4 regions of the Streptomyces sp. NPDC049954 genome follow, and region 3 is predicted to be linked to each of the others. Evidence: riboswitches for the same ligand, from Rfam matches in the RefSeq annotation. Region 3 holds a riboswitch; each other region holds the start of a gene.

What was found. Region 3 has a riboswitch for cyclic di-AMP ahead of AB0J21_RS21300 (C40 family peptidase). Riboswitches for the same ligand answer to the same signal wherever they lie in the genome.
Positions count from the first base shown of each region.
Region 1: another riboswitch for cyclic di-AMP. It lies ahead of AB0J21_RS20320 (transglycosylase SLT domain-containing protein); the one in region 3 lies ahead of AB0J21_RS21300 (C40 family peptidase).
Region 2: another riboswitch for cyclic di-AMP. It lies ahead of AB0J21_RS05765 (transglycosylase family protein); the one in region 3 lies ahead of AB0J21_RS21300 (C40 family peptidase).
Region 4: another riboswitch for cyclic di-AMP. It lies ahead of AB0J21_RS14910 (M23 family metallopeptidase); the one in region 3 lies ahead of AB0J21_RS21300 (C40 family peptidase).

Region 1 covers NZ_JBFALS010000008.1:194,762-201,965, reverse strand. The annotation lists gene AB0J21_RS20325 (DUF1345 domain-containing protein) at 1-452, opposite strand, end outside; cyclic di-AMP (ydaO/yuaA leader) riboswitch at 1,441-1,627, shown strand; gene AB0J21_RS20320 (transglycosylase SLT domain-containing protein) at 1,632-2,462, shown strand; gene AB0J21_RS20315 (VOC family protein) at 2,775-3,356, shown strand; gene AB0J21_RS20310 (NAD(P)H-binding protein) at 3,758-4,402, shown strand; gene AB0J21_RS20305 (GntR family transcriptional regulator) at 4,859-5,572, opposite strand; gene AB0J21_RS20300 (amidohydrolase family protein) at 6,657-7,204, opposite strand, start outside.
Region 2 covers NZ_JBFALS010000002.1:513,071-520,274, forward strand. The annotation lists gene AB0J21_RS05745 (nucleoside triphosphate pyrophosphohydrolase) at 1-835, shown strand, start outside; gene AB0J21_RS05750 (Uma2 family endonuclease) at 826-1,470, opposite strand; gene AB0J21_RS05755 (cytochrome P450) at 1,631-2,947, shown strand; gene AB0J21_RS05760 (transglycosylase family protein) at 3,166-4,191, shown strand; cyclic di-AMP (ydaO/yuaA leader) riboswitch at 4,377-4,553, shown strand; gene AB0J21_RS05765 (transglycosylase family protein) at 4,558-5,289, shown strand; gene eno (phosphopyruvate hydratase) at 5,666-6,952, shown strand; gene AB0J21_RS05775 (septum formation initiator family protein) at 7,117-7,204, shown strand, end outside.
Region 3 covers NZ_JBFALS010000008.1:403,420-410,623, forward strand. The annotation lists gene AB0J21_RS21290 (ATP-dependent Clp protease proteolytic subunit) at 41-673, shown strand; gene AB0J21_RS21295 (hypothetical protein) at 681-995, shown strand; cyclic di-AMP (ydaO/yuaA leader) riboswitch at 1,335-1,528, shown strand; gene AB0J21_RS21300 (C40 family peptidase) at 1,532-2,011, shown strand; gene AB0J21_RS21305 (ATP-binding protein) at 2,198-2,635, opposite strand; gene AB0J21_RS21310 (LLM class F420-dependent oxidoreductase) at 2,998-3,897, shown strand; gene AB0J21_RS21315 (amidohydrolase family protein) at 4,112-5,089, shown strand; gene AB0J21_RS21320 (flavin reductase family protein) at 5,123-5,695, opposite strand; gene AB0J21_RS21325 (acyl-CoA dehydrogenase family protein) at 6,030-7,204, shown strand, end outside.
Region 4 covers NZ_JBFALS010000006.1:107,421-114,624, forward strand. The annotation lists gene AB0J21_RS14895 (DNA topoisomerase IV subunit A) at 1-2,101, opposite strand, end outside; gene AB0J21_RS14900 (pitrilysin family protein) at 2,437-3,810, shown strand; gene AB0J21_RS14905 (pitrilysin family protein) at 3,831-5,216, shown strand; cyclic di-AMP (ydaO/yuaA leader) riboswitch at 5,521-5,672, shown strand; gene AB0J21_RS14910 (M23 family metallopeptidase) at 5,685-6,482, shown strand; gene AB0J21_RS14915 (GntR family transcriptional regulator) at 6,684-7,204, shown strand, end outside.

The DNA of each region.
Region 1 (7,204 bases), 210 kb from region 3:
GTCGGCGGCTCCTGGGAGTTGAAGTCGATACCGCCGCCGGTCCGGTAGTAGGCGTAGGCGTAGCGGGCGCAGTACATGAGGTGCAGTGCGGCCCAGGACATGAACACCCCGCCCAGCGCCACCGCAGCGGCGGCGTTCCCCTTGCCCGACTTGCCGTCCAGGAGCAGCACCACGATGGCGACCAGTCCGCACAGCGCGGTCCCGACGACGACGCACTCCTCAAGGGCGGGCCGGAAGTCCTCACGGCTGGCGTTGCGGTGCGTGCCCCCGGCGTCCATCGGCCACAGCGTGAGCCAGCCGGCCAGGACGAAGACGAGTTCTGTCACGGCGATTCCGGCGAGGGCGCCGAACGCCGCGTCGACCAGTACGCCGACCACGACGCCCGCCACCGCTCCGAGGGCCGTCGCGCGGATCAGCCGGACGACCGCGGACAGAGGCAGCCAGATACTCATGGGACGTGACCGTACGGTCCGGTGCTCGTGGCGCCGGGCCGATGCGCACCGCATCGGCCGCCCTGCTGCCCCCGAGGAGGGAATCTTCACCCCGACGGGGCAAGGCGGCCGCCCCTCGGTCTTCACTGTCTCCCACCGTCTCCGCCCGTCTCCGCGTCCGGACGCCCGGGTGCGCACGTGCACGCCCGGGCGCGCCGTCCGCGGGGCGCGAGCCCGCCGGGCTCTGCCGGGCCGAACTGCGGGCGCGGCAAACGGCCTTGGCGCCGAAAGGCGGCCATCGCGTTGTTGTCGTCCCGTCACCGGGCTTATGACAAAAGGAATGAGGCAAATTTCCACCCGGGTGGGCGCCGGTGCCGGAAAGGGGGCATCCCGGGGACAATTCATTGATCAATTTCATCGGCTGGAGGCAGAGGAGTGGGATGCCGGGGAGGGGGGTGTCCGCTCAGGTAATCAGTCCCTCACTCGATCGCCGATCCGGCCGTGATGTCCGACCGTGATCTCCGGCCGTCCGCGCGATCTTCGATATCCGCCCCCGCGTGATCTTTTCTGGTCCGCCGAGCCGCCTTTCGTGGCCCGACCGAGACGGATCGGCCGGGCGGCGGACGTCTCTCGGACTCCGAGGCGCACCTGAGTGCGCTGAGGTGCTCTGAGGTGCCCTGCGGGCTGGTCTCGCGTCGATACGTCCCGTTCGCCGCCCGATATGAGTCTTTTGTAGTGACGTGTGAGTGCGGGTTCGCGCCCTTGTCGTGGCACTCCCGGCTCCGTTCACGGCGGAGCAAAACGCGCTAATCGGACGCGGTGGCGAGGGTCACGTTCGGAGGGGACGGCGCTCCCGGGGCGCGGTCCATTTCGCGCCGTGCGGGGAAAGTTGACTGCGCGAAGAAAGCGGCGGAACTCGCTTTCGCCCTCATTGATCATGTAAATGCACGGTGATCAAGAATGTGAAGCTTGTCCGATCCGGCGCTTCTCGCTTAACGTCACGGTCCATCCGGGCAGAACGCCGAATCCTGCCGCTGTCCGGAAACCCGACCTATTCACGTACGGCAGGAGCGGGGGACCCAGGTAAGTCGCCGGTCCGGATTTCCGGAACGGCTCGGGGTGAAGTCGCGTTCATCGCGGCCAGGCATCTCCAGCCTGAACCCGACAGCTCACCTCGCAGGCGACGGAGAGGAACGCACCATGCCCGCAATGGGTAACAATCGTCGTCGCACGTCCCGTTCGCTGACCCGCGGCCTGATCGCCGTGAGTACGGGTGGAGCCGCCCTGGCCCTTCCCCTGTTCGGCGCGAACATCGCCTCCGCGGCGCAGTCCCACCCGGCGGCCGAGCAGAAGGTCGCGGCCGGCGCCCCGGCCGGGGAAACCACCCCCGCCGCCTACTCCGTGGTCTCCGGGGACACCCTGGCCAAGATCGCCAGGAACCACTCGGTCGACGGCGGCTGGCACAAGCTGTACCAGGACAACCGCCAGGCCGTCGGTGACAACCCGGACCTGATCCACCCCGGCCTGAAGCTGACCATCGGCGGCAAGGCCGAGGCCAAGGTCTCCGGCGCCTCGGCCGGCCGGAGCGGCGGCGCCGACCGTGCCGACCGCTCGCAGCGCACCAGCACGCCGCCCGCCGCCCCGGCGAAGCCCGCCACCGAGACGGCCGCGAGCAAGGCCGCCGCCCCCGCCGCGCAGCCCGCGACGTACACGAACGACCTCGACGGCTGGATCAAGCAGTCGCTGGCCATCATGGCCGAGCACGGCATCCCCGGCAGCTACGAGGGCATCCACCGCAATGTCATGCGGGAGTCCTCGGGCAACCCGACGATCGTCAACGACTGGGACTCCAACGCCGCCGCCGGCACCCCGTCGAAGGGGCTGCTCCAGGTCATCGACCCGACGTTCCAGGCGTACCACGTGCCCGGCACGTCCATGGACAGCTTCGACCCGGTCGCCAACATCACCGCCGCGTGCAACTACGCCGCGCACGTCTACGGCTCGATCGACAACGTGAACGGTCCGTACTGAGCCCTTACGCCCCGGGCGTGAACCGATGACGGGTGGGGGAGAAGCCGGTGGGCTCCTCCCCCACCCGTCTGCGCTGTGCCGGTGGCCGCCCCCGAACGCCCGAAGGCCGGTGGACGCGCTTCCCCCGGCCTCTGCCTCTGCCTCTGCCTCTGCCAGGCGCACATTGCCGTCTCGTGAAAGATCTCGCTCCGCAGGGTTTCTGCTATCACATATCACCGCTACGGTGTTCCGCATCGCAGGCTCTCGCACCACCCGAGTCGCGTCGCCGCCGGTCCCGCATGGCCGACGCCCAGCTTTCAGGGAGATCCCGCCATGGCAGCGAGCCCGAAGTTCGCCCACGTCGTCTTCCAGACGTCCCAGCCGCAGGAGATGCGCGACTGGTACTGCGCCGTCCTCGACGGCCACGTCGTCTACTCGGACGAAGCGCTCTCGTTCATCACGTTCGACGAGGAGCACCACCGGGTGGCCCTACTCCACCCGCCCACGCCGACGCCCCTCCAGCGCAAGTCGCCCGAGACGGCCGCGATGCACCACGTGGCGTACACCTTCGACTCCCTGGACGAGCTTCTCGACAGGTACGTGCTCCTGCGTGACCAGGGGGTCCGGCCGACCGTCTGCATCGCGCACGGCGTCACCACCTCCATGTACTTCCGCGACCCCGACGGAAACCTGGTGGAGATGCAGATCGACCGGTTCGCCGAACCCGACGAGGCCACCGCCTACATGCGGGGACCCGAGTACGCGGCCGATTCGGTGGGGCCCTCCTTCGACCCCGAGGCACTGCTCGAAGCCCGGCGCGGGGGCGCCACGGTGGAGGAACTCTCCGAGCGTGCCTGGGCGCTGCGGCTGGGGCTTCCCGACCCGATGCCCGTCCTCATGGGTGGCGGCCACTGAAGGCAAGCGGTATGCCTCACCGGCGTGCCAGGCGTGCGGCGCCTCTCCGGCCATCTCGCGCGTGACGGGGACCGCCCCTCCAGCCGCCGGGGCGGCCCCGGCGGGAGCAGTGCGGCTCGACGAGGCCGTGGAGGCCGATGTTCCCCCACTGCCACGTGCTGATCACCGCCCGCACCGCCGAGGTGCCCACCGACCGCCGCGGTGGGGCCATCCTCGACTCCGCGCCGAGCAGGCCGGCCGCGAACGCGCCGGAACCCTGGTCCCCGCGGTGCGGGCGGCCTACGCGCAACTCGCTCAGGAAGCACTCGTAACATCTCCCCCGAGCAGGCGGTGACGTGCAGCGTCGCCGCCGGACAGCCCGCGCCGGGAAAGGGTCCCGACGCACTTCTGTGGGAGTACACATGACCCGCATCACCGTCCTCGGCGGCACTGGTTACGCCGGTGGAGCCGTCGTCCGCGAGGCTGCTTCGCGAGGGCACCACGTCGTTTCCTTCAGCCGCAACGCGCCGGGCGAGGAAGTCGCCGGAGTCGAGACCGTCACGGGCTCCGCGCTCGTCCGGGCCGACCTCGAACGCGCGGTGCGGGACGCCGAGGTGGTCGTCGTCGCACTGGCACCGAGCGGCGTGCTCGCGGATGACTTCGTGGAGCTGAACGCGCAGATCGCCGACCTCGCCCGCGGCGTGGGCGCCCGGCTCGGGGTAATCGGCGGCGCCGGCACCCTGCTGCTCGCCGAGGACGGGCCGAAGGTGTACGAGACGCCGGAGTTCCCCGAGCGGTTTCGGGGCTTCTCGCGGGCGAGCGACGGGGTGCTGCAGGTCCTGCGCGACAGCGAGCCGGGCCTGGACTGGTTCGTACTGAGCCCGCCCCGGAGCTTCGGGCACTGGGCGCCCGGGGAGGCCACCGGGAAGTACCGCGTGGGCGATGACGTCGTCCTGACCGACGAGAAGGGGGAGGAGGCCATCTCCGGGCCGGACTTCGCCACGGCCCTGGTGGACGAGATCGAGCGTCCGGCACACCACCGCCGGCGCTTCACCGTGGCCTACTGAGCCCGGGGCTCCGCACAGGGCCAAGGCCGGATCCGGCCGCCGGGCTCCCCGGCGGCACCCGGCTGACATCGTCCGGAGGTCCTCACGATGCCGACCACAGCGGCCGCCGCCCGGACCGGACGCAGTCCGCCGAGTGCCCAGCCGGGCGAGGCGAGAGCGTCAGGGCCGTCGACATCGCGCCGTCCGTGAGCGAACCGCGCGAGCACGGGCGGACGGGCCCCTGGGGGGATCTCCTCGAAACCCGCCGCCCCGGGCCGCCGTCAGGCGGGCGCTCGGGCACGTCGTGCAGCGATCGACATGCTGCTCCACGTGGACGGCTCCGGAAGCTTCGCCACGGCCGACCCGCTGCAACGGATCTGGCGCGACTGCGAGGTCCCGCACGGCACGCGGGCGTCCGGCCGACGGTGTGCCGCGAGAGCTACGGCACGGCGCCCGGCGGCTCCGAGGGGCGCGGCACTAGGCGGGAGGTGCGGCCTCTCCCGGCTCCGTCACGACGTGCGGGTCGGCGGCGAGCGCGCGCAGCGCCGTCTTCTCGTTCCGGTCGAGATGGTCCAGCAGCGTCCGGGCGGCGGCTTCGGGGTCACGCCGCCGGAAGGTGTCGACCAGGTTCTCGTGCACGTGCCGTCGGTGCGGACTGGTCTCCGGGTCGGGGTCGATCTTGCCGAACCCGATCCGGATGTAGCGTTCGGCCGCGCGCCACAGTGAGTTGAGGACTCGCATGTCCCACACCGTCGCGGCCGGCGCGAGCAGCGCGGCGTGGAACTCGTGGTGCGCGTCGTACACCGTCTGGATGGTGTGCCGCTCGTCCCCGAAGTCCTCCGCCATGGCCTGCAGCCGGCTCAGCTCCGCGTCCGAGATCAAGGTGCAGGCGCGCGCCGCGAGTTCGGGTTCGAGGCTGCGACGGAGCCGGTAGATGCTCTGCAGATCCTCCAGGTACAACGGGGCGACGCACGCGCTGCGCCCCGGCCGGGTGATCACCAGCCCTTCCGCCTCCAGGTTGCGCAGCGCTTCGCGGACGGGGATGAAGCTGACGTCGAGCATGGTGGCGATCTTCCGCAGGGAGAAGGTCTCACCGGGAGCGAGGTCCCCCGAGACGATCGAGCGCCGCAACTCGGTGGTGACCAGATCCGGGACGGAACGGGCCTCGATCGGCTGGACGGGGGGCTTCATCGATGCTCCTGCTTTCGCGCTCGGACTGTCGCCAAGGGTAGCGCCGACGACGTTCACCGACGGGCAAGGCGGTGATTCCGCGGACGCATGCAATAAGTGATAGCACCTGCGTCGTTCTTGGGCCCGGCTCTTTGCGGATCGGCCGTGGCCGACCCGGGCCGCCGTTCGAGGAAGGGAGCACGTCGGGCGCCGGACGTTCGTGTCCACGCGTCGTCGTCGGCCGTACCGGCCCACCTGCGCCGGGCCCGCTTCCGCTCGCGTGGTCCGCCGCCACCGCCCGCGCGTACGACGTTCTCAAGGCCGAGGAACAATAACGGCAGCGACGCCGTGCTGAAGCACGCGCGGGACGTCCGTGCCAGGAGGGGGCGGACGAGGCGGCCGGCTTCGTCAGCCACGGCGGGTCGGCTCCGGCGCCCGCGCGGTGCGGCAGCTCCATCAGGTGGTGACCACGCTCCACGTGGTTCCCGTGCCGAAGCGGTCACCGTTCCCTTCGCGTGGGAACGGCTCTCCGAGGGGGACGGCTTCGCCGAGACCCCGAACCGGACCGGTCCGCGGTCCTCATGCGGGACGAACCGGCGCGCCTGAGCGGGAGTTCCCGGGTGCGGATCCGTTGATCCGGGGGCGCGTCACGCGATGAGGAGGACGGGACGACTACGACGGGTGCGGGAGCCGGCCGGGCGGAGGCGATTGCCGCCGGGAGCGGTGCGGACCTCGCAGGGGCGACCGGGATCGTTCTCGCGTGACGTCAGGGGAGCGGCCGCGGCCGGCGGGAGCAGACGGCGGCCCCGTACTGTCCGGTCCCTGGACGCCCTGGACGCCGTCTACGAGCACGCCGGCCTCACCCCTGCGTCCCGGCGAGACCACGGGCGTCCTCGCCGGTGGGCCTCGGCGGCTGCCGGCCCGGGGCGCGGCACTCGCCCGGGACCCGGCCCGCGACGGACGCTCGCTCAACCACGGGGAACTCGGGGCGACCGCCCCGGGAGCTCTCCGCCTTCCACGCCGGGGTCCGGAGTGGCGGGAGGCCGGACGGACCGGCGGCGGGCACCCGCCCGCCGCCGGTCCGCGCGCGGCGTCGGTGCGCGCCTCAGGAGGCAGGGGTGAAACCGACGCCGCCCGCCCACACGCGCAGGACGCGGCGCGTCGCGGTGATGTCGGTGAGCGGGTCGCCGTCGATCAGAACCAGGTCGGCGCGGTATCCGGGCAGGACGGCGCCGCGGTCCCGCAGCCCGAAGGACGCGGCCGGCAGACTGGTCGCGGAGCGCAGCGCCTCCCGCGGGGTGAGTCCCGCGTCGACCAGCAACTCCAGTTCGTGGTGCAGGCTGCTGCCGTACGCGGGCTGCACCGGTATCCCCGCAGTGCGGTTGGCGTCGGTTCCCGCCAGGACGGGCACCCCCGCACGGTGCAGCGCGGCGACGCTGCCCTCCGCCGCCGCGTAGTCCATGCCGGGGATGCCTAACCGCGCGAAGCCCTCCATCATCGTCAGGGTCGGTACGCAGACGCGGCCGCCACTGGCGTAGCGGGCCGCGGTCCGGGCGGACAGAGCGCTGTCCAGGGGAACGTGGTGGATCGTGTCGACGCCCGCCGTGAGCGCGCGTTCGACGGTGGCGACGGTCGTCGCATGGGCCATCACGC
Region 2 (7,204 bases), on a different contig from region 3:
CGAGGCGCGGGAGCTGGTCGAGTTCTGCGCCGACGGCTCGACCGTCGTCGTCCTCCCGGGCGGGCCCGGCGGGGAGAGCGACACGGCGGGGGACCGGCGCCTGACCGACCAGCTGGCCGCGATGGCAGGCTCGGGCCGCTTCGCGATGCCCGAACTCGAACTGCTCCCCGCCTCCTACGACCTGCCGGGCGCGCGCCTGCTCGACCTCGTGCAGGTCATGGACCGCATCCGCGCCGACTGCCCGTGGTCGAGCCTCCAGACCCACGAGGGCCTCGCCCCGTACGCGCTGGAGGAGGTCTTCGAACTCGTCGAGGCGATCGAGACGGGGGACCGCGCCGAACTGCGCGAGGAGCTGGGCGACGTCCTGCTCCAGGTCGTCTTCCACTCCCGGATCGCGGAGGAGGACGCGGAGGAGCCCTTCTCCGTGGACGACGTCGCGGGCGCCATCGTCGACAAGCTCGTCCACCGCCACCCGCACGTCTTCGGCGAGGAGAGCGCCGAGACCCCCGAGGACGTACGCGCCCTGTGGCTGCGCAGGAAGGCCGAGGAGAAGGGCCGCACCTCGGTCACCGAGGGCGTGCCGCTGGGCCAGCCCGCCCTGTCCCTCGCCGCGAAACTCCACGCCCGCGCCCGCACGGCGGCCCTCGACGTGGACCTGCCCACCGGCCCCGTCCCCGTCCCCGGCGACGAAGGAGCGGGCGGCGGCATCGGCTACGAACTCCTCGCCCTCGCCGCGAAGGCCCAGGCCCAGGGCGTCGACCCCGAGACCGCCCTGCGCGGCGCGGCCCGCGCGTACCGGGACGCGATCCTGGCGGCGGAGAGCCGTCAGGGCTGAGGGGGGCGGCGGCGCGCGAACTTCAGGTCGATGTCCAGGGGGAACGGGACCCGGATCCGCAGTTGGTCGTGGTGAATGCCGGTGATCGCGTAGCTCTCCGTCGCCGGGTCCAGCTCGTAGACGTAGACGACAGGGCGGTCGTCCACGTTCTCCACCCGCCAGTAGTGACGGATGCCGGCCGCCGCGTACTTACGCGGCTTGACCTCGCGGTCACGTTCCTCCGATTCGGGTGAGACGACTTCGACGGCCAGCAGGATGAGTGCGGGGTCGATCCAGGACTGCCGCAGCGATTCCACGGCCTTCAGCGGAACCAGCATCAGGTCCGGTTCCGGGCGGGTGCGGGAGCCGAGTCTCGTCGTCATCTCCCGGAGCACTTCCAGGTCGTCCGGGACCTGAATCCGCAGCGCGTCCTCCAGCAGGCGGACGACGAGCAGGTGGAAGTACGTCTGCGGACTCATGAAGAACAGGCCCCCGTCGATCAGCTCGGTGTGCGGCGGGAGCCCCGGAATCCGGTCGAGGTCCTCCGCCGTCCAGCCGCCGGCCGGAGGCGTCGGCCAGGCGAACCGCTCCTCCTGCGGCTCCGGCCCCTGCGGCCCCGGAGTGTTCTCGGCGGCGGTGCTCATAAGCGCTCCCATGCGACGGAGTATGGCCGTACTCAAGAGCCTACCTGGGGCATATGCCGCAGGTATATACGAAAGAGTGAAAGCCGCGCACGGGAGTTCACGCCGCCGCCGGGCCCGCACGGACGGAGGCAGCGCCGAGGGAGCCCCCCGCCCGGCCCGGTACCGTCGACCGGTGACCGAGAACGCCCCCTCCACCCCGGCCGAGCCCACCGCCCCCGCCTGCCCCCTCGCGGCGCCCGGCCCGACCCCGCCGCTGTTCAGCCGGGAGTTCGCCGCCGACCCCTACCCCGCGTACGCCTGGCTGCGCGAGCACGAGCCGGTGCGCTGGACGCGGTTGCCGAGCGGGGTCGAGGCGTGGCTCGTCACGCGGTACGCCGAGGCCCGGCAGGCCCTCGCCGAGCCCCGGCTGTCGAAGAACCCGGCGCACCACGCCGAGTCCGCGCACGCCAAGGGCAGGACCGGCATCCCGGGCGAGCGCAAGGCCGAACTCATGACGCACCTGCTCAACATCGACCCGCCCGACCACACCCGGCTGCGCCGCCTCGTCTCGAAGGCGTTCACGCCGCGCCGGGTCGCCGCCTTCGAGCCCCGGGTACGCGAACTGACCGACGCCCTCATCGACGGGTTCGCACAGAAAGGGGAGGCGGACCTCATCCACGAGTTCGCGTTCCCGCTCCCCATCTACGCCATCTGCGATCTGCTCGGCGTCCCGCGCGAGGACCAGGACGACTTCCGGGACTGGGCGGGCATGATGATCCGGCACGGCGGCGGACCGCGCGGGGGAGTGGGCCGGGCTGTCAAGAAGATGCGCGGCTACCTCGCCGAACTCATCCACCGCAAACGCCTGGACCCCGGCGACGACCTCATCTCGGACCTCGTCCGCGCCTCCGACGGCGGGGAGCACCTCACGGAGAACGAGGCCGCCGCGATGGCCTTCATCCTCCTGTTCGCCGGCTTCGAGACGACCGTGAACCTCGTGGGCAACGGGGTCCTCGCCCTGCTTGGGCACCCCCGGGAACGCGCCCGCCTCCAGGAGTCCCTGGCCGCGGGGGACCGGGGCCTGCTCGCGACCGGCGTCGAGGAACTGCTGCGCTGGGACGGCCCGGTCGAACTGGCCACCTGGCGGTACGCGACCGCGCCGCTGCGCGTCGGCGAGCAGGACATCGCGCCCGGCGACCCCGTACTCGTGGTGCTCGCGGCGGCCGACCGCGACCCGGAGCGCTTCGCCGAGCCCGACACGCTCGACCTCGCGCGCCGCGACAACCAGCACCTCGGCTACGGCCACGGCATCCACTACTGCCTCGGCGCGCCGCTCGCCCGCCTCGAAGGGCAGACCGCGCTGGAGCGGCTGCTGACCCGCCTTCCGGACCTCGCGCTCGACGCCGAACCCGAGGACCTGCGCTGGCGCGGCGGCCTCATCATGCGGGGGCTGCGCACCCTGCCCGTCCGCTTCACTCCCGTCACTCGTGCCCCGGACGGGGGCGCGTAATACCCGACTTACCCGCGATGTGACACCTCGTACGACCTGAACCCACGTCAAAAATGTGATGTTCGCGTGATCGGGGCTGCATCGACTTGTGACAGGCATTCGAATCCGGCTACGTTCACGTCCGACTCAGCTGTCACGCGAAAGGCAACCGCATGCTCTCCGGGAACGGCCGTCACCGACGCCCCCGCCAGGCCCCGGCCCTTGTCGTCGCGGCAGGTGTGACCGGCTCGGCCATCGCCATTCCGCTGCTCGGCGCGACCGGCGCCAGCGCGGACCAGGGCCCTTGGGACCGCCTCGTCGAATGTGAGACCGGCGGCTCGTGGAGCGCCGACGGCGGCAACGGCTACTACGGCGGCCTCCAGCTCTCCGACGACGAGTGGGAGGCGAACGGGGGTCTCGACCTCGCCCCGCGCGCCGACATGGCCACGCGCGCCCAGCAGATCCTCGTCGGTCAGCGCATCCTCGCCACCGAGGGCCCGTCCGCCTGGCCCGGTTGTGCCATCGGGGCGGGGCTGACCCGCGATGACGGCGGCACCGACGACGCGGCGGGCGCGGGTGTCGGCGACACCTCGACCGTCCCCGCCTCGCCCTCCGCGAAGCCCTCGGCCTCCGGGGACTCCGCGAAGAAGGCGAAGTCCGGCAAGAGCGACGAGTCCACCGAAGCGGGGAAGTCCGGCAAGGGGGACAAGTCCGGCAAGGGGGACGAGAGCGCCGAGGCGTCGAAGTCGCCCAAGAAGAGCTCGAAGCACGCCAAGCCGGGCGCTTCGGACGAATCGTCCGCACCGGACGCCAAGTCAAGCGCCTCCCCCTCGGCCGGGAGTGGAGGGGACGACGCCTCCGGCAAGTCCTCCGGCCGCCACGCCAAGAAGGGCGCTCAGAGCCCCACCGGCGACCCGTCCGCCTCTTACGAGGGGGGCGACGACACGTCCGGCTCCGGCGCGACGGACCAGGCGCCGGACGACGAGGCCGCCCAGGACCCGGCCGCCACCGGAACGGACCGTTCCGTGGCCGGCGAACTCCACGCCTCCCGGGGAGAAAACGGGCAGAGGTCGGCGAACGACGACACCAAGGACAAGACGTACAAGGTGCGTTCGGGCGACAATCTCTGGGCCATCGCGGACGCCCACAAGCTCCCCGCGGGCTGGACCGCGCTGTACGAGCAGAACAAGAAGGTCGTCGGCGCCGACCCCGACCTCATCCTTCCTGGCCAGAGCCTGGATCTTGGTGTGGATTCGGGTCAATAACCGGACAAGAGGGTGTCAGGGTTCGGGGCTAATTGTCCGGTTGAGGGCAAGTGAGACATGAGTCTCAACAGCCCTGATCGTCTTTGAAGTTCCGGTTGTTTCTTGCTTAACGTCGTCTCCGCTCCCCACCGGGAGCCCCGACGGTCGTCACGCCGAATCCTGCCGGCGACCGTGCGGGACAGTCGTCGCGTCGAGCGCCGAAGGCAGGAGCGGGGGACCCAAGGTTTGTGCCCCGTGCGCCGTCCGGAGAGATCCGGGCGGCGTACGGGGCTCGGGGTGAAGTCGTGCGCAAGGTCGCACGGCCGGGCAACTCACGGGCCCGAACCCGACAGCTCACCTCGTAGGCGTCGGTGAGGAGACCTCTTCATGCTGTTTTCCAGCAAGGGCAAGCACCGTCGTTCTTCCAAGGCCACCCGCGTCGTCGCCCTCGCGGGTGTCACCGGCGCCGCCATCGCCGTCCCGCTGATGGCCTCCGGCACCGCCTCCGCCGCCTCCGTCTCGACCTGGGACAAGGTCGCGCAGTGCGAGTCCGGCGGCAACTGGTCCATCAACACCGGCAACGGTTACTACGGTGGCCTCCAGTTCAACCAGTCCTCCTGGGCCGCCGCCGGTGGCACCCAGTACGCCCCGCGCGCCGACCTGGCCACCAAGGGCCAGCAGATAGCCACCGCCGAGAAGCTCCTCGCCATGCAGGGACCGGGCGCCTGGTCCTGCGCCGGCGCCGGTGGCCTCACCAACGACGGTGTGGACCCGGGCGTCAGCACCGGCTCCTCCTCCGGCCAGCAGCCGCAGCAGGCCGCCCCGCAGCACACCGACAGCCAGGCCGCCTCGCGCGGCCAGCAGCGCCAGGCGGCCCCGCAGCCCAAGGCCGCGCCCAAGGCCGCCCCGAAGTCCACGACCGGCACGGTCAAGACCGACACCGGCAAGATCGTCCCCAAGGGCGACGGCGAGTACAAGGTCGTCACCGGCGACACGCTGAGCGAGATCGCGCAGAAGCACCACGTCTCCGGCGGCTGGTCCAAGCTGTTCCAGCTCAACGACGACATCGTCAAGAACGCCGACCTGATCTACCCGGGCCAGCAGCTCCACCTGAGCTGACCCGGCCGGCGGGCCCCGCGCCCGCCGCTCCCCGGCCCACCCCCATGGGCCACGGCCCGCACGGGCCGCCCCGGCCCCTGAGGGCCGCCCCGCCCCGGCACGTGTCCCCCGCGCGTGCCGGGGCGGGGGCCTTTCCGGCCGCCCGGCTCGTCCGTGCGCGGCCCCGCTCAACGGCGGGCTCATGTGTCACGGCGGGCGGCTCAGATGCTCGGTCACCCCGTCGGCAACGCGCCGGATATGCGGACGATGCCCGTTGTGTCCGCTCGTTTCGTCTTAGCGGGCGGGCTTCGGGGGGCCGGAGGTCCCGCGCCGGTTAGGCTCATGACGCAAGGTGCTCACGCACCCCGCACTTCCTGCTTCACATCCCACGAAGGAGATGCTCGTGCCGTCCATCGACGTCGTCGTAGCCCGGGAAATCCTGGACTCCCGAGGCAACCCCACGGTCGAGGTCGAGGTCGGCCTCGACGACGGGAGCACGGGCCGCGCGGCCGTGCCCTCCGGCGCCTCCACCGGGGCCTTCGAGGCCCTCGAACTGCGTGACGGAGACGCGAACCGCTACGGCGGCAAGGGCGTCGAGAAGGCCGTCCTGGCCGTCATCGAGCAGATCGGCCCGGAGCTGGTGGGCTACGACGCCACCGAGCAGCGGCTGATCGACCAGGCGATGTTCGACCTGGACGCCACCCCGGACAAGTCCTCGCTCGGCGCCAACGCCATCCTCGGAGTCTCCCTCGCCGTCGCGCACGCCGCCTCCGAGGCCAGCGACCTGCCGCTCTTCCGCTACCTGGGCGGCCCCAACGCGCACCTGCTCCCGGTGCCGATGATGAACATCCTGAACGGCGGCTCGCACGCCGACTCCAACGTGGACATCCAGGAGTTCATGATCGCGCCGATCGGCGCCGAGTCCTTCTCCGAGGCCGTCCGCTGGGGCTCCGAGGTCTACCACACCCTCAAGAAGGTCCTGAAGCAGCGCGGCCTCTCCACGGGCCTCGGTGACGAGGGCGGCTTCGCCCCGAACCTGGAGTCCAACCGCGCCGCCCTCGACCTCATCCTTGAGGCGATCAAGGAAGCCGGCTACGTGCCGGGCCGTGACGTCGCGCTCGCCCTGGACGTCGCCGCCTCCGAGTTCTACAAGGACGGCACGTACCTGTTCGAGGGCAAGGAGCGCTCGGCCGCCGAGATGACCGAGTACTACGCGGAGCTCGTCTCCGCGTACCCGCTCGTGTCCATCGAGGACCCGCTGTACGAGGACGACTGGGCCGGCTGGAAGACCATCACCGACAAGCTCGGCGACAAGGTCCAGCTCGTCGGTGACGACCTGTTCGTCACCAACCCGGAGCGCCTGGCGCGCGGCATCGAGGAGGGCTCCGCCAACGCCCTGCTCGTCAAGGTCAACCAGATCGGCTCGCTGACCGAGACCCTGGACGCCGTGGAGCTGGCCCAGCGCAACGGCTTCAAGTGCATGATGTCCCACCGCTCCGGCGAGACCGAGGACGTCACGATCGCCGACCTCGCCGTCGCCGTGAACTGCGGTCAGATCAAGTCCGGCGCCCCGGCCCGCACCGACCGCGTCGCCAAGTACAACCAGCTCCTGCGCATCGAGGAGATCCTCGACGACGCCGCCGTGTACGCGGGCCGCTCCGCGTTCCCGCGCTTCAAGGGCTGAGCCCCCGAGGCCCCCGCGCCGCGCGGCGCCCGTCGGCACCCGGCTGACGGCCCGCCCCGGGGCGCACGGCCTCCGTACGTCCCCGCACCCGGTCCCGTACCGTGTGCGGGGACGTACGCGTGTTCAGGACGTACGCGCGTTTCACGGGTGCACGGGGAGGCACGATGCCAGCGAGGGACCACCGGGACCGGTTCTCCACGGCCACCCGGCTGCGGGCGCTCGGCGAGCAGACCGCCGCCCGCGTCTACCGCT
Region 3 (7,204 bases):
TACATTTTTTACAGGGCACCTCACAGAGGAGACGTGTGCCGTGATCCGTCCGTCCGCTCGTTACGTCCTGCCCGAGTTCACCGAACGCACCAGCTCCGGGCACCGCACCCTGGACCCGTACGCGAAGCTGCTGGAGAATCGGATCGTGTTTCTCGGCACCCCGCTCGACGACACCGCGGCCGGCGACCTGGTGGCCCAGTTCATGTACCTGGAGCACGCCGCGCCCGACCAGGACATCTCCCTCTACCTCAACTGCCCGGGCGGTACCTTCACCGCGATGACCGCCGTGTACGACACCGTCCGCTTCCTGGCCTGCGACGTGTCGACGTACTGCCTCGGCCAGGCCGTCTCGGTGGGCGCCGTGCTCCTGGCGGCCGGGACCGAGGGGAAACGGGCGGCGCTGCCGGGCGCCCGCATCGTCATCGGCCAGCCGGCCCTGACCGAACCCGCCCAGGGGCAGCCGAGCGACCTGGAGATCCAGGCCGCCGAGGTGCAGCGCATGCGGGAGGTGACGGAGCGACTGCTCGCCCGGCACACGGGCCGCGATCCGCGGGACGTCGGCGCGGACATCGAACGGGACAAGGTACTGACCGCCACCGAGGCGCGCGCGTACGGGATCGTGGACGCCGTGGTGGGCGACCGGGGCCCCCTGCCGGGCACCTGGAACCAGTGAGGACGCGATGCTGCCGCCGGAGCTGCCACCCCTGCCCGCCCTGACCAGGGCCGAGGGCGAACTGATCGACAGTTACCTGGCCGCCGCCGACCTGCTCGGCCGCGCCAATCCCGGCCGGGGCGGCGACACGTACGCCGCGCTGCGGGCGGCTCAGGCGCTCGTCGCCCGGGCGGTGAGCCTGCGCGACGCGCTCGCCCGCATGCACGCGCGCGGCGAGACGGAGCTGCACGCACGGACCCTGGAACAGGCGCTGCGCGTACTCGACGGAGAGCGTCGTACCGCCCGGGTGGCAGTCCCCCCGCAGGAGGCCCCGGAGGCGTAGGACGCGCCGCGACACACGTCCGCGTGCGCGTTCCGCGACCACCCATGTCCGCAGCGCGACGCAAACCTACCAAACGAGGTACCCACCAACGGCGTACCTCCGGGCCCTGGGGGACCGGCTCGGGGTTGCGCTCCGCGTGGGCACTCTCGGCCCGGCGGATGACTGCGCCGCTGGTCGGGCGCTCGTCCGCTCTCGACGGAGGGTGCCGCCCGGGAGGCGGGACACCCGAACGGCACAAGGGTGAGGAAGCTCACATAGGGACGATTCTGCCCGGTTTCCGGCCCGGCCGTGCGTGAAGATCCTTGACGACGACAAGCCCCCGTCGCAGCGGCGGGGCGGTCCGGGCGGACGCCGAATCCCGCCGCCGTCCGGATGCCGGTCGACACATGGATCGGCGGGAGTGGAGGACCCAGCACGGCGGGTCGGCGCGTGTGGAGCGCGTCGGTCCTTGGGGTGAAGCCGCAATGCGGCCGGGCATCTTCGCCGGCCCGAACCCGACAGGTCATCCTTCACAGGCGGTTGACGAAGGGTTACGCATGTCTGTGCGGAATCGAGTTCCCGTTCTGCTGACCAGGGCCGGCACCGCCTCGGCTCTCACTCTCGCCGCCGTGGGCGGCACCCTGGCAGTGCCGGGCGGCGCCCCGGAGGCCCGGGCCGCCACCGCCGGTGTCCACGCCAAGGCGCTCAGGATCGCGGCTTCCAAGAAGGGCTCGCCCTATGGCTGGGGCGCCGCGGGCCCCCACCGCTTCGACTGTTCGGGGCTGACTGTCTACGCCTTCAAGAAGGCGGGGAAGGCCCTGCCGCGCACCGCCCAGGCGCAGTACAACAAGACCCGGCACATCTCCGCGGGCCACCGCACCAAGGGGGACCTGGTCTTCTTCCGCTCGGGCGGCAGCGTGTACCACGTGGCCATCTACGCGGGCGGCAACAAGGTGTGGCACGCGCCCAAGACGGGAGACGTCGTCAAACTCGAACGGATCTGGACGAGGTCGGTCAGTTACGGACGCGTGAGGTGAGGTGAGGGGCGGCGGGCGCGGCGGACACGTCCGTACGGCGGGTGGTGACGGCCCGCCAGGTGCCGCCGTGCCCGCTGCTCACCACGTGCCCTCCCCCGTCCGGCTCCGCGACCGCGCCCCGCTACGGACGGTGCGGACCGGGCGGGCAGAACGTTTTTGCAGGGGCCGGGGCCCGGGGACGGCCGTTCAGTCGAGTGCGGCCGCCCCGGCCTGCCACGGGAGTTCGACCCGGACGGTCTTCCCGCCCTCCTCGGTGGGCACGACCGACAGCCGCCCGCCGCACTCCGCGGCGAGCCACCGGATGATGACCAGGCCGCGTCCGTTGTCCTGCTGCACGGCGGCGGGCAGCCGCTGGGGCCAGCGGGGGTGGCTGTCGGTCACTCCGATACAGAGCCGTTCATCGCGTTCCAGCACGAGCTCCACCGTGAAGGTGGGTGACTGCCCGCAGGTGTGCTGGACGGCGTTGGTGGCGAGTTCCGAGACGATCAGCCGGATCGTGTCGGCCGATTCGGAGCCGGCGGGCAGTCCCCATTCGGCGAGGAGGGCGCCGACATGTCTGCGGGCCTCCGGAACCGAGGCCGGATCGCTCGGCAGCGTGACCGAGGCTTCCTGATGATCTGCCATGACGGCCTGTCCCTTCCCGCAGGGCCCGGTGAGGCGAGTCGTCGTGGAATGACACCGAGGGGCCGGGCCCTTACTGTGCGCCAGACTGCCACCGCGGGGGCTCGCGTGCGGTCCGATCCCGGAGGATCTGCGGGGTTCTGTCGCCCGAAGCGGTGAACCCTGCTACGGCCGAGCGGATTACGGCCTGCCGGACCCGGAACGGAGAGTGACGGCCGGTCCCGGCGAACGCGGCCCGGGCACCTCGACGGCATCGCCTTTCACTCCCTCCTCCGCCTTCCCGAGTCCGGTGCCCCCTTGCCTCTCCCGTGCGCGCAGGGATGAATGGCCGGACGGAACACACCGGCGAGGCAGAAGGAGACGTCATGGCCGAGGCATTCCGGTTCGGGGTCAACATGGTCACCGCCGCCCAGGGGGCGGAGTGGAGCGAGAGGTGCCGCAGGGCGGAGGAACTGGGCTACGACACGGTGCTCGTCGCCGATCACCTGGGCATGATGGCGCCCTTCCCGGCGCTGGTCGCCGCCGCCGGGGCGACCGAGCACGTCAGGATCGGCACCTTCGTCCTCAACGCCGGATTCTGGAACCCGGCCCTGCTCGCCCGGGAGGCGGCGACGGTCGACGCGCTCAGCGGGGGCCGGCTCGAACTGGGCCTCGGCACCGGTTACGTACCGGCCGAACACGAGGCGGCCGGCCTTCCGTGGGGGTCCGCGCGGGAGCGGGTCGACCATCTCCGGGACACGCTGGCCGAGTTGGGGCGGCTGTTCGGCTCGGCCGAGCACCGGCCCGCCGTGGTGCAGCGACCTCGGCCCACGCTGCTGGTGGGTGGCAACGGCGACCGGGTGCTGCGCCTGGCGGCACGGCACGCGGACGTCGTGGCGTTCAGCGGGGGGCGTACGACTCCGGAGGGCACCCCGAGGCCGCTCACGGCGGACCAGTTGGAGGAGCGCGTCGCGGCCTACCGGGGTTTCGCGGCCGGTCGCCCCCGGCCCGCCGAGCTGAATCTGCTGATCCAGGCCGTCGTCGTCACCGAGGACCGCGAGCGGGCGGCCGAGGAGTGGCGCACGCACCTGCCGCACCTCAGTACGGACGAGCTGCTGGAGGTGCCGATCCTCGCGCTGGGGACGGTACGGGAGATCGCGGACCGGATCGAGGCGCACCGGGAGCGATACGGCTTCTCGTACTTCACGGTGCTCGACCCCTCCATGGAGGCCTTCGCCCCCGTGCTGGCGGAGCTGCGGCGCCGGGACGCCGTGCGGCCGCGCTGACCCGTTCCGCCGGCCGGAGCGGTACACCGCGCTCCATACAGGACACGGTGTACCGTAAAGAGCAGCGAGCGAGCGGCGCGGGTCCTGCGCGGCCGGCCCGGTATCCGCCCGCCGGTCCCGGTCCACGGCTGTCGCGAGGCGGCGCCGCGTGCCACCGAGGGGCCCCGGGTGTCCCGCCCGAGGGCTCCCCGGACGTGAACGAGAGGAAAGCACCATGCAGGAACCGGCCCCCGAGCAGCAGCTCGTCGACGTGCACGCGCACTTCGTCACCGATCACTACGCGGAACTCGCCAAAGCCGCGGGGCACGAGCGGCCCGACGGGATGCCGGGCTGGCCGTCGTGGGACGTCGACAGTCATCTCGCGCTCATGGACGAGGGCGGCATCCGCACCTCGGTCCTGTCCATCTCCTCTCCCGGCGTGCACTTCGGCGACGACCGCGCGGCCCGGTCGCTGGCCCGGGAGGTCAACGAGTACGGCGCCGGGCTCAAGCGGGACCACCCCGGCCGCTTCGGGCACTTCGCCTCCCTGCCCCTGCCCGATGTCACGGGCGCGCTGGACGAACTGGCCCACGCCCTGGACACGCTGGGCAGTGACGGTGTGACCCTGGAGTCGAACGCCGGGGGCCGCTACCTCGGCCACCCCGACTTCGAGCCCCTGTGGGCGGAGCTGGACAGCCGCCGGGCCGTCGTCTTCGTCCACCCCACCTCGCCGTCCTGCGCCGAGGCCGTGTCGCTGGGGCGTCCCCGGCCGATGCTGGAGTTCATCTTCGACTCGACGCGGACCGTGAGCGACCTGGTCTTCAACGGGGTCCTCACCCGCTACCCGGGCATCCAGTGGCTGTTCACGCACGGCGCCGGGACGCTGCCGCTGCTCGCGGACCGCATGGAGTTGTTCCGCTCGGGGTTCATGGGCGGCTCCGCGGACGTGCCGCGTGTCCAGGAGCAGGTCGGCCGGCTGTGGTTCGACATCGCCGGCACGCCCTTCCCGAACCAGGTCCCCGCGCTGGTCTCGGCCTTCGGCAGTGCGCAGGTGCTGTACGGCAGCGACTACTGCTGGACCCCGGCGGCCGGCGCCCTCGCCCAGGTGAGGTCCGTCGACGCCGCCGTGCAGCCGGACGGCGACACGTGGCGCGCCCTGACCACGCGCAACGCCACGCGCCTGCTGCCGGGGCTCCTCGACGGGCCTCGCTGACCACCTCCCGCCGAAGCGGCGCCGCCGGGGCGGTCAGATCCCGGCGTCCCACCAGCCGAACGGTGCGGTCGGGGCGTGCCGCAGGGGCGCGGGGTCGAGCCGGCCGAGCCGGCCCCCGTAGAAGACCAGCGGTTTGTGCTCCGTCGTGGCCGCGCGCAGGCGCCGTACCCGGCCGAGGACCGCGATGTGGTCCCCGGCCGGGAAGGTGTTCTCGACCTCGCAGTCGATCCAGGCGAGGCAGCCCTCGATGTGCGGGGCCCCGTCCGCCCCGGTCTCCCAGGAGCAGGAGGCGAACCGGTCCCCGGTGCGGCTCGCGAAGGCCTGGCACTGCTGCCGCTGGTCCTCGGCCAGGACGTTGACGCAGAACCGGCCGGCCCGGGCGACGGCGGCGGCGCTGGTCGAGGCCAGGTCGCAGAAGAACATCACGAGCGGTGGTTGCAGGGACACCGAGGTGAAACTGCCGACGGTGACGCCGACGGGCCCGTCGGGGGTGGACGCGGTGACGACGCTGACGGCGGTGGGTACCCGGCCGAGCACCTTGCGGTACTCGGCGGGGCCGAAGCCGTGGGCGGGCTCCGCCGGCGCGGTGGTGGCGGGTGCGGGCATGACGGCCTCCGGGTGGCTCGCGTGCGGGTGAGGTGGGCGGTCCCGTCCCTGACCGCGGGCGGATGCCGCGGTGCGCGGCGGGCCCGGACGGGACCTGTGCGCACGAGTGAAGCCAGGGCCGGGGGCGGCCGGCCATGGTCCGGGCGGGCAGGAGCGGCGCCCGGATGTGGCCCCGGGGCCCAAACGGGCCGGTGTTTGGGCTGCGGGCCCAAGCACCGGTCGCGATCCTGCTGTCCGGGCACCACGACACCCGGTCGGCGGTGGCGTGGAATCCCTGGAACGGCACCCGCACCGTGAGCTGGGCCACAGCTCACGTCGCCCACTGGAGGAACCCATGAGCACCACCGTGACGGAATCCCCGCGAACGGCCCAGGACCCGGCCGGACGGGCCGCCGCCCTGGTTCCGTTGCTGCGCGCCAACGCCGCCCGTACCGAGGACGAGCGCAGGGTCGTGGAGGAGAACATCGCCGCGCTGACGGAGGCGGGGCTGTTCGGCCTCACCGTGCCGCGCCGGTTCGGCGGGGCGCAGGCGGACTTCCGTACGTTCCTCAAGGTCTCCTCGGAGCTGGGCCGGGGCTGCGGTTCGACGGCCTGGGTGGCGACGTTGATCAACGTGTGCAACTGGCTGACGGCCCTGTACCCCGAGCGGGCCCAGCAGGAGGTGTGGGGGGCCGATCCGCAGGCCCGGGTGTGCGGGGTCCTGGCGCCCACCGCGAAGAGCAGGGCCGTGGCGGGCGGTCTGGTGGTGACCGGCAAGTGGGGCTTCGCCTCCGGGTGTCTGCACGCGCAGTGGGCCACTCTCGGGGTGCCGGTCGTGGACGAGTCCGGTGAGCAGACCGACCAGGGCGTGGCGCTGATCCCGCTGTCCGAGCTGTCGGTCGAGGACACGTGGTACGTCGCGGGGATGCGCGGCACAGGCAGCAACACCCTGGTCGCCAACGAGGTGTTCGTGCCCGCGCACCGGATCATGTCGATGACGCGGGCCGTGCAGGGCGAGTACCCGACCGAGCACACGGGGGAGACGCTGTACCGCTCGGCCCTCGTCCCGGTGCTCGCCCTCGTGCTGGGCGGTCCGCAGGTGGGCCTGGCCCGCGCCGGTCTGGACATCGTGCGCGGCTCCCTCGCCAAGGGCAAGGGCATCTCGTACACCTTCTACGAGCGCGCCGACCACTCCCCCAGCACGCAGATCCAGTTCGCCGAGGCGACGCAGCTCGTCGACACGGCCGAGCTGCACCTGATGCGGGCGGCCGACGACATCGACAGGTGGGCCGCGGCCGAGGAGTACATGCCGCTCGTGACGCGGGCCCGGGTGCGGATGGACACCGGGTACGTGGCGCGGCGCTCGCGTGAGGCGCTCGATCTGCTGCTGAGTGTGCAGGGGGCGGGCAGCTTCGCCGAGGTGAGTCCGCTGCAGCGCGTGTGGCGTGATCAGGAGACCGGGAGCCGGCACGCGGTGATCAACCCGGCGATCGCCCAGGAGCTGTACGGGCGTGCGCTGCTGGGGATCGA
Region 4 (7,204 bases), on a different contig from region 3:
CCGCGGGACGGCCCTGCGGGCGGACCACGGACGCCTGGAAACGCAGCAGTTGGGCGTCGTCGGTGATGAACACGAGGTCCTCCTCGCCCGTGCGCAACTCGGCGGCGCCCACGATGCGGTCGCCGTCCCTGAGGGTGATGACCTCCAGCTCCTCACGGTTGGCCGGATAGTCCGGCACGACCCGCTTCACCACGCCGTGCGCCGTACCGAGCGCGAGGCCGGGGGAGGACTCGTCGAGGGTGCACAGGCCCACCAGGGACTCGTCCCCCTCCAGCCGGACGAACTCGGCCACCGGGGCCCCTCCGGCCAGCGAGGGCGCGGAGTTGGTGTCCGGCAGCTGCGGGAGGTCGACCACCGCGACACGCAGCAGCCGGCCCGCGGAGGTGACGGCGCCGACCTCGCCCCGGGCCGTGGCCGGCACCGCCGAGACGATCACGTCGTGCTTGGCGCGCTTGTCCTCGCCCTCCTGGAAGGGGGCGTCGTTGGCGGTACGGGCCACCAGACCGGTCGAGGAGAGCAGGACACGACAGGGGTCGTCCGCCACCTGGAGCGGCACCGCCGCGACCGGGGCGCCCGCCGACTCCAGCAGCACCGTACGCCGCTCGGTCCCGTACTTCTTCGACACCGCGGCCAGTTCGGAGGAGACCAGCTTCCGCAGCTCCGCGTCCGAGTCCAGGATGCGGGTCAGCTCCTCGATCTCGGTGCTGAGCCGGTCCCGCTCGCTCTCCAGCTCGATCCGGTCGAACCGGGTGAGCCGGCGCAGCGGGGTGTCCAGGATGTACTGCGTCTGGATCTCGCTGAGCGAGAAGTGCGCGATGAGCCGCTCCTTGGCCTGCGCCGAGTTGTCGCTGGAGCGGATGATGCGGATGACCTCGTCGATGTCGAGCAGCGCGACGAGCAGGCCCTCGACCAGGTGCAGCCGGTCCTTGCGCTTGCCGCGCCGGAAGGCGCTGCGCCGCCGCACCACGGAGAAGCGATGGTCGAGGTAGACCTCCAGCATCTCCTTGAGACCCAGGGTCAGGGGCTGCCCGTCGACCAGCGCGACGTTGTTGATGCCGAAGGACTCCTCCATCGGCGTCAGTTTGTACAGCTGCTCCAGGACGGCCTCGGGCACGAAGCCGTTCTTGATCTCGATGACGAGCCGCAGACCGTGCTCGCGGTCGGTGAGGTCCTTGACGTCCGCGATGCCCTGGAGCTTCTTCGAGCCGACCAGGTCCTTGATCTTGGCGACGACCTTCTCGGGGCCGACGGTGAACGGCAGTTCCGTCACCACGAGGCCCTTGCGGCGGGGCGTGACGCTCTCGATCGCCACGGTCGCCCGGGTCTTGAAGCTGCCGCGCCCCGTCGCGTACGCGTCCCGCACGCCCGCGAGGCCCACGATGCGCCCCCCGGTGGGCAGATCGGGGCCCGGGACGAACTTCATCAGCGTCTCCAGGTCGGCGCCCGGGTGCCTGATGAGGTGGCGGGCCGCCGCGACGACCTCGGCCAGGTTGTGCGGGGCCATGTTGGTGGCCATGCCGACCGCGATCCCCGAGGCGCCGTTGACCAGCAGGTTCGGGTAGGCCGCCGGGAGGGTCAGCGGCTCCTGCTCCTGGCCGTCGTAGTTCGCGGCGAAGTCGACGGTGTCCTCGTCGATGGACTCCGTCATCAAGGAGGCCGCGTCGGCCATCCTGGCCTCGGTGTACCGCATCGCGGCAGGCGGGTCGTCGTTGCCCAGCGAGCCGAAGTTGCCGTGGCCGTCGACCAGCGGGACCCGCATGGAGAACGGCTGCGCCATGCGCACCAGCGCGTCGTAGATCGACGCGTCGCCGTGCGGGTGGAGCTTGCCCATGACCTCGCCGACGACGCGGGCGCACTTGACGTGGCCCCGGTCGGGGCGCAGGCCCATCTCGTTCATCTGGTAGACGATGCGGCGCTGCACGGGCTTCATGCCGTCCCGCGCGTCGGGGAGGGCCCGGGAGTAGATGACGGAGTACGCGTACTCCAGGTAGGAGGCCTGCATCTCGTCGACGACGTCGATGTCGAGGATCTTCTCCTCGAAATCGCCTTCGTCAGCCCGGGAGGTGCCCCGAGACGGGGATTTCGTGCTGCGGCGGGCCATCGCTGCTGCGGCTCCTTCGCGTGTGGATCACGGCATCGGCTGCTTCTGACGCGGACCATTGTGGACCGCCGTACCGACAAGCCCGACCTCGACCCGTCCGACGCGGCCCGCCGCGAGGCCCCGCAAGGGGTGATCGCGGGACCGTCGGCGGGCTACCGGCCCGGTGCCCGCGCACGCCGCGAGACCTTCGGAGTACGGGGAACTTCGCCAGATGTCCGTGCGGTTGCATACAGTGACAGCACGAATCGACGGACAACCATCGACGGACATCACCGGCCGCCCCCGCCGGCGCCGCGCGACAGCCGGCGAGGGGTCCGGTGAGCGAAGGGACGTACATGCCCATGGGTCACACGGCCACCGACCGGGCCGGCTCCGGCGGCCTCACAGCGACCGAGCACCGGTTGGCCAACGGCCTGCGGGTGGTGCTCTCCGAGGACCATCTGACCCCGGTCGCCGCGGTCTGCCTCTGGTACGACGTGGGCTCGCGCCACGAGGTGAAGGGCCGCACCGGTCTCGCCCACCTCTTCGAGCACCTGATGTTCCAGGGCTCCGCCCAGGTCAAGGGCAACGGGCACTTCGAACTCGTGCAGGGCGCCGGCGGCTCCCTCAACGGCACGACGAGCTTCGAGCGCACCAACTACTTCGAGACGATGCCCTCCAACCAGCTCGAACTGGCCCTGTGGCTGGAGGCCGACCGGATGGGCTCCCTGCTCACCGCCCTCGACCTGGAGTCCCTGGACAACCAGCGGGCGGTCGTGAAGAACGAGCGCCGCCAGCGTTACGACAACGTGCCCTACGGCACCGCCTTCGAGAAGCTCACCGCGCTCTCCTACCCGGAGGGCCACCCCTACCACCACACCCCCATCGGCTCGATGGCCGACCTGGACGCCGCGACCCTTGAGGACGCCCGCGCCTTCTTCCGCACGTACTACGCGCCGAACAACGCGGTGCTCTCCGTCGTCGGCGACATCGACCCTGAGCAGACGCTGGCCTGGGTCGAGAAGTACTTCGGTTCCCTCCCCTCGCACGACGGCAAGCAGCCCCCGAGGGACGGCTCGCTGCCCGAGGTGATCGGCGAGGAACTGCGCGAGGTCGTCCGCGAGGAGGTGCCCGCCCGCGCCCTCATGGCCGCCTACCGCCTGCCCGAGGACGGCGGTCGCGCCGCCGACGCCGCCGATGTCGCGCTCACCGTGCTCGGCGGCGGCGAGTCCTCGCGGCTCTACAACCGCCTGGTGCGCCGGGACCGTTCGGCCGTGGCCGCCGGATTCGGCATGCTGCGGCTCGCCGGCGCCCCCTCGCTGGGCTGGCTCGACGTCAAGACCTCCGCCGACGTCGAGATCCCCACCATCGAGGCCGCCGTCGACGAGGAGCTGGCCCGCTTCGCCGAGGAGGGCCCCACCGCCGAGGAGATGGAGCGCGCCCAGGCCCAGCTGGAGCGCGAGTGGCTCGACCGGCTCGGCACCGTGGCCGGCCGCGCCGACGAACTGTGCCGCTACGCCGTCCTCTTCGGCGACCCGCAGCTCGCGCTCACCGCCGTCGGGCGGGTCCTCGACATCACCGCCGACGAGGTCCGCGAGATCGCGGCGGCCCGACTGCGGCCCGACAACCGCGCCGTCCTCGTCTACGAGCCCACCGCCCCCGAGGGCGACCCCGCCGCGCGGGACGACGCCGCGGACACCGACCAGGACGAGGAGGCGGCACAGAAGTGAGCGACGCCGTGCAGAGCACCATGGAGTTCCACCCGCAGCCCCAGCCCGGCACCGCGAAGCCCTGGGCCTTCCCCGCGCCCGAACGCGGCACCCTGCCCAACGGGCTGACCGTGCTGCGCTGCGACCGCCCCGGCCAGCAGATCGTCGCCGTGGAGGTGTTGCTCGACGTCCCGCTGGACGCCGAACCGGCCGGTCTCGACGGGGTCGCCACGATCATGGCCCGCGCCTTCACCGAGGGCACCGACAAGCACTCCGCCGAGGACTACGCGGCCGAGCTGGAGCGCTGCGGGGCGTCCCTCGACGCGCACGCCGACCACCCCGGCGTCCGCATCTCGCTGGAGGTCCCGGTCTCCCGGCTGCCCAAGGCGCTCGGCCTGCTCGCCGACGCCCTGCGCTCCCCGGCCTTCGCGGACGCCGAGATCGAGCGGCTCGTGGCCAACCGTCTCGACGAGATCCCGCACGAGGCGGCGAACCCGGCGCGGCGCGCGGCGAAGGAGCTGTCGAAGCGGCTCTTCCCCGCCGACAGCAGGATGTCCCGCCCCCGCCAGGGCACCGAGGAGACGGTCTCCGCGATCGACTCCTCGGCCGTCCGCGCGCTGTACGAGAGGCATGTCCGCCCGGCCACCTCGACCGCCGTCGTGGTCGGTGACCTCACCGGTGTCGACCTCGACGCCCTGCTCGCCGAGACCCTCGGCGCGTGGACCGGGAACACCGCGCAGCCGCTGCCCGTGCCGCCGATCACCGCCGACGACACCGGCCGCGTCTACATCGTCGACCGTCCCGGTTCCGTGCAGACCCAGCTGCTCATCGGCCGGATCGGCGCGGACCGGCACGACCGGGTCTGGCCCGCGCAGGTCCTCGGCACGTACTGCCTCGGCGGCACCCTGACCTCGCGGCTGGACCGGGTCCTGCGCGAGGAGAAGGGCTACACCTACGGGGTGCGCGCCTTCGGCCAGGTGCTGCGCTCGGCCGCTCCGGCCGCGGGCAGCTCGGTCGCGCCCGGCGCCGCGATGCTCGCCATCAGCGGCTCGGTGGACACCGAGTCCACCGGTCCCGCGCTGGAGGACCTGTGGAACGTCCTGCGGGTGCTCGCCGCGGACGGGCTCACCGACGCCGAGCGCGAGACCGCCGAGCAGAACCTCGTGGGCGTCGCCCCGCTCAAGTACGAGACGGCCGCCGCCGTCGCGGGCACCCTGGCCGACCAGGTGGAGCAGCAACTGCCCGACGACTTCCAGGCCCAGCTGTACCGCCGGCTCGCCGAGACCGGCACCGTCGAGGCCACCGCCGCCGTGGTCAGCGCCTTCCCGGTCGACCACCTCGTGACGGTCCTGGTCGGGGACGCCGCGCAGATCGCCGAACCGGTCCGAGCCCTCGGTATCGGCGAGGTCACCGTCGTCGAGGGCTGAGGCCCGCCCGGCGCGAGCCGAACCCGCTGACGCGGTCTCAGGGCCCCGGTGCGCCTTCCGAAGACGGAGGGACACCGGGGCCCTGGCGCGTCCGCGTGACGGGCCGTCCGCCGCAGGCTCCCTTCCGTCCCCGGCGGCCCTCCCTCCGTTCCCCTCCTCTCCCACCTTTGTCCCGAATGCCGTATGACGCCCTGTCTGCGCTGTGGCATGCGCGACAAAACGCCGGTTCCGTTTGTTGCGGCCCGGATGTCCCGTTTAGCGTCGGTCCGGCTGTTCGTCAGGTACCCGTCGCACCAGCGGCACCGGGCAGTCATCGCCGAGTCCCGAGGCGCGAGCCGAGGGAGCCGGGGACCCAGGTTTCACTGGGGTGAATCGGCCACCGCCCGGCGGTGACCGTAGGAGACCTTCCTGCTCCGAACCCGTCAGCTAACCCGGTAGGCGAGAGGGAAGGAAAGGATCACCCACTCCATGGCGTTCACGCGCCCCTCCGGCAAGCACCGTCGTCCCCGCCGCGGGAGCCGGGCCGGCGCCCGGGTCGCCTCGGTCGCCGCTCTCACCACGACCGGCGTCGTCGGCGGTCTCGCCGCCTCCGCGTCCGCCGTCGAGGCCCCGGCCGCCCACGACACCGGGCTGACCCGCGCGATCACCCTCGGCGACGGTCTCGCCGAGGAGATCGCCACCCAGGCCGCCCTCCAGCACGCCGCCGCCGAACAGGCCGAGGCTCAGGAGAAGGCGGCCACGCAGGCCAAGAAGGAAGCCGAGGAGGCCAAGCGCAAGGCGGAGGCCAGGGCCAAGCGGGAGCGCGAGGCCAAGGAGCGCGCCGCCCGCGCCGCCCGCGCCGCCGAGCGCGAGCGCCTCAACGCCTTCGTGGCGCCGGTCGACGGCTCGTACGTGTCCACGGGGTACCAGTCCGGCGGCTCGCTGTGGTCCTCCGGCAGCCACACCGGTATCGACTTCCACGCGGCGAGCGGCACCAGCGTGCACGCCGTGGGCGCGGGCACCGTCGTCGCGGTCGACTGGGGCGGGGCCTACGGCAACGAGGTCGTCCTGCGCATGGACGACGGCACCTACACCCAGTACGGGCACCTGACCTCCGCGACCGTCTCCGTCGGGCAGCGCGTCGGCCCCGGCCGGCAGATCGCGATCTCCGGCTCGACGGGCAACTCGACCGGACCGCACCTGCACTTCGAGGCCCGTACGAGCCCGGAGTACGGCTCCGACATGGACCCCGTCGCCTACCTCCGCGCCCACGGCGTCAACGTCTGAGACGAGGGCGCCACCAACAGCCCGCGTCCGCCGAAGGCCCCCGGTCACCCCGGGGGCCTTCGGCGTGCGCGGGGTGGCTTTCCGGCCAAAAGATATCCATGGAATGCCGTCTCCCATCGGAAATTCACGCCTGTTCTAATAGAGTCACTGAACGGGCGTCAATCGACGACGTTTCGCGGGGATTAAAGCGGAGGTCGGTCCATGAGCATTCCGGCGCACTCGGTATGCACCGCCATCCGGGACGACATCGTCTCCGGTGTGTACGAGCGCGGCAGCCGGCTCACCGAGGAATTGCTCGCCCGCCGGTACGGCGTCTCGCGCGTCCCGGTGCGGGAGTCGCTGCGCACCTTGGAGGCCGAGGGTTTCGTCGTGACCCGCAGGCACGCGGGCGCGCACGTGGCCGAGCCCTCCGAGCAGGAGGCCGTCGACCTGCTGGAGATGCGGCTGCTGCTGGAACCGCTGTGCGCGGCGCGTGCCGCCCAGCGCCGCACCGACGCCCACCTCAAGGTGCTGCGCGGACTGGTCAGACTCGGTCAGGAGCGGGCCAGGCGCGGCCAGGACGAGGATCTGCGGTCCCTGGGCGGCTGGTTCCACGAGACCCTCGTGCAGTCCTCCGGGAGCGAGGCGCTCACCACGCTGCTGACCCAGCTCCGGCACAAGATCGTCTGGATGTGGACCGTCGATTCCCCGGCCCGCCCCCAGGAGTCCTGGGCGGAGCACGG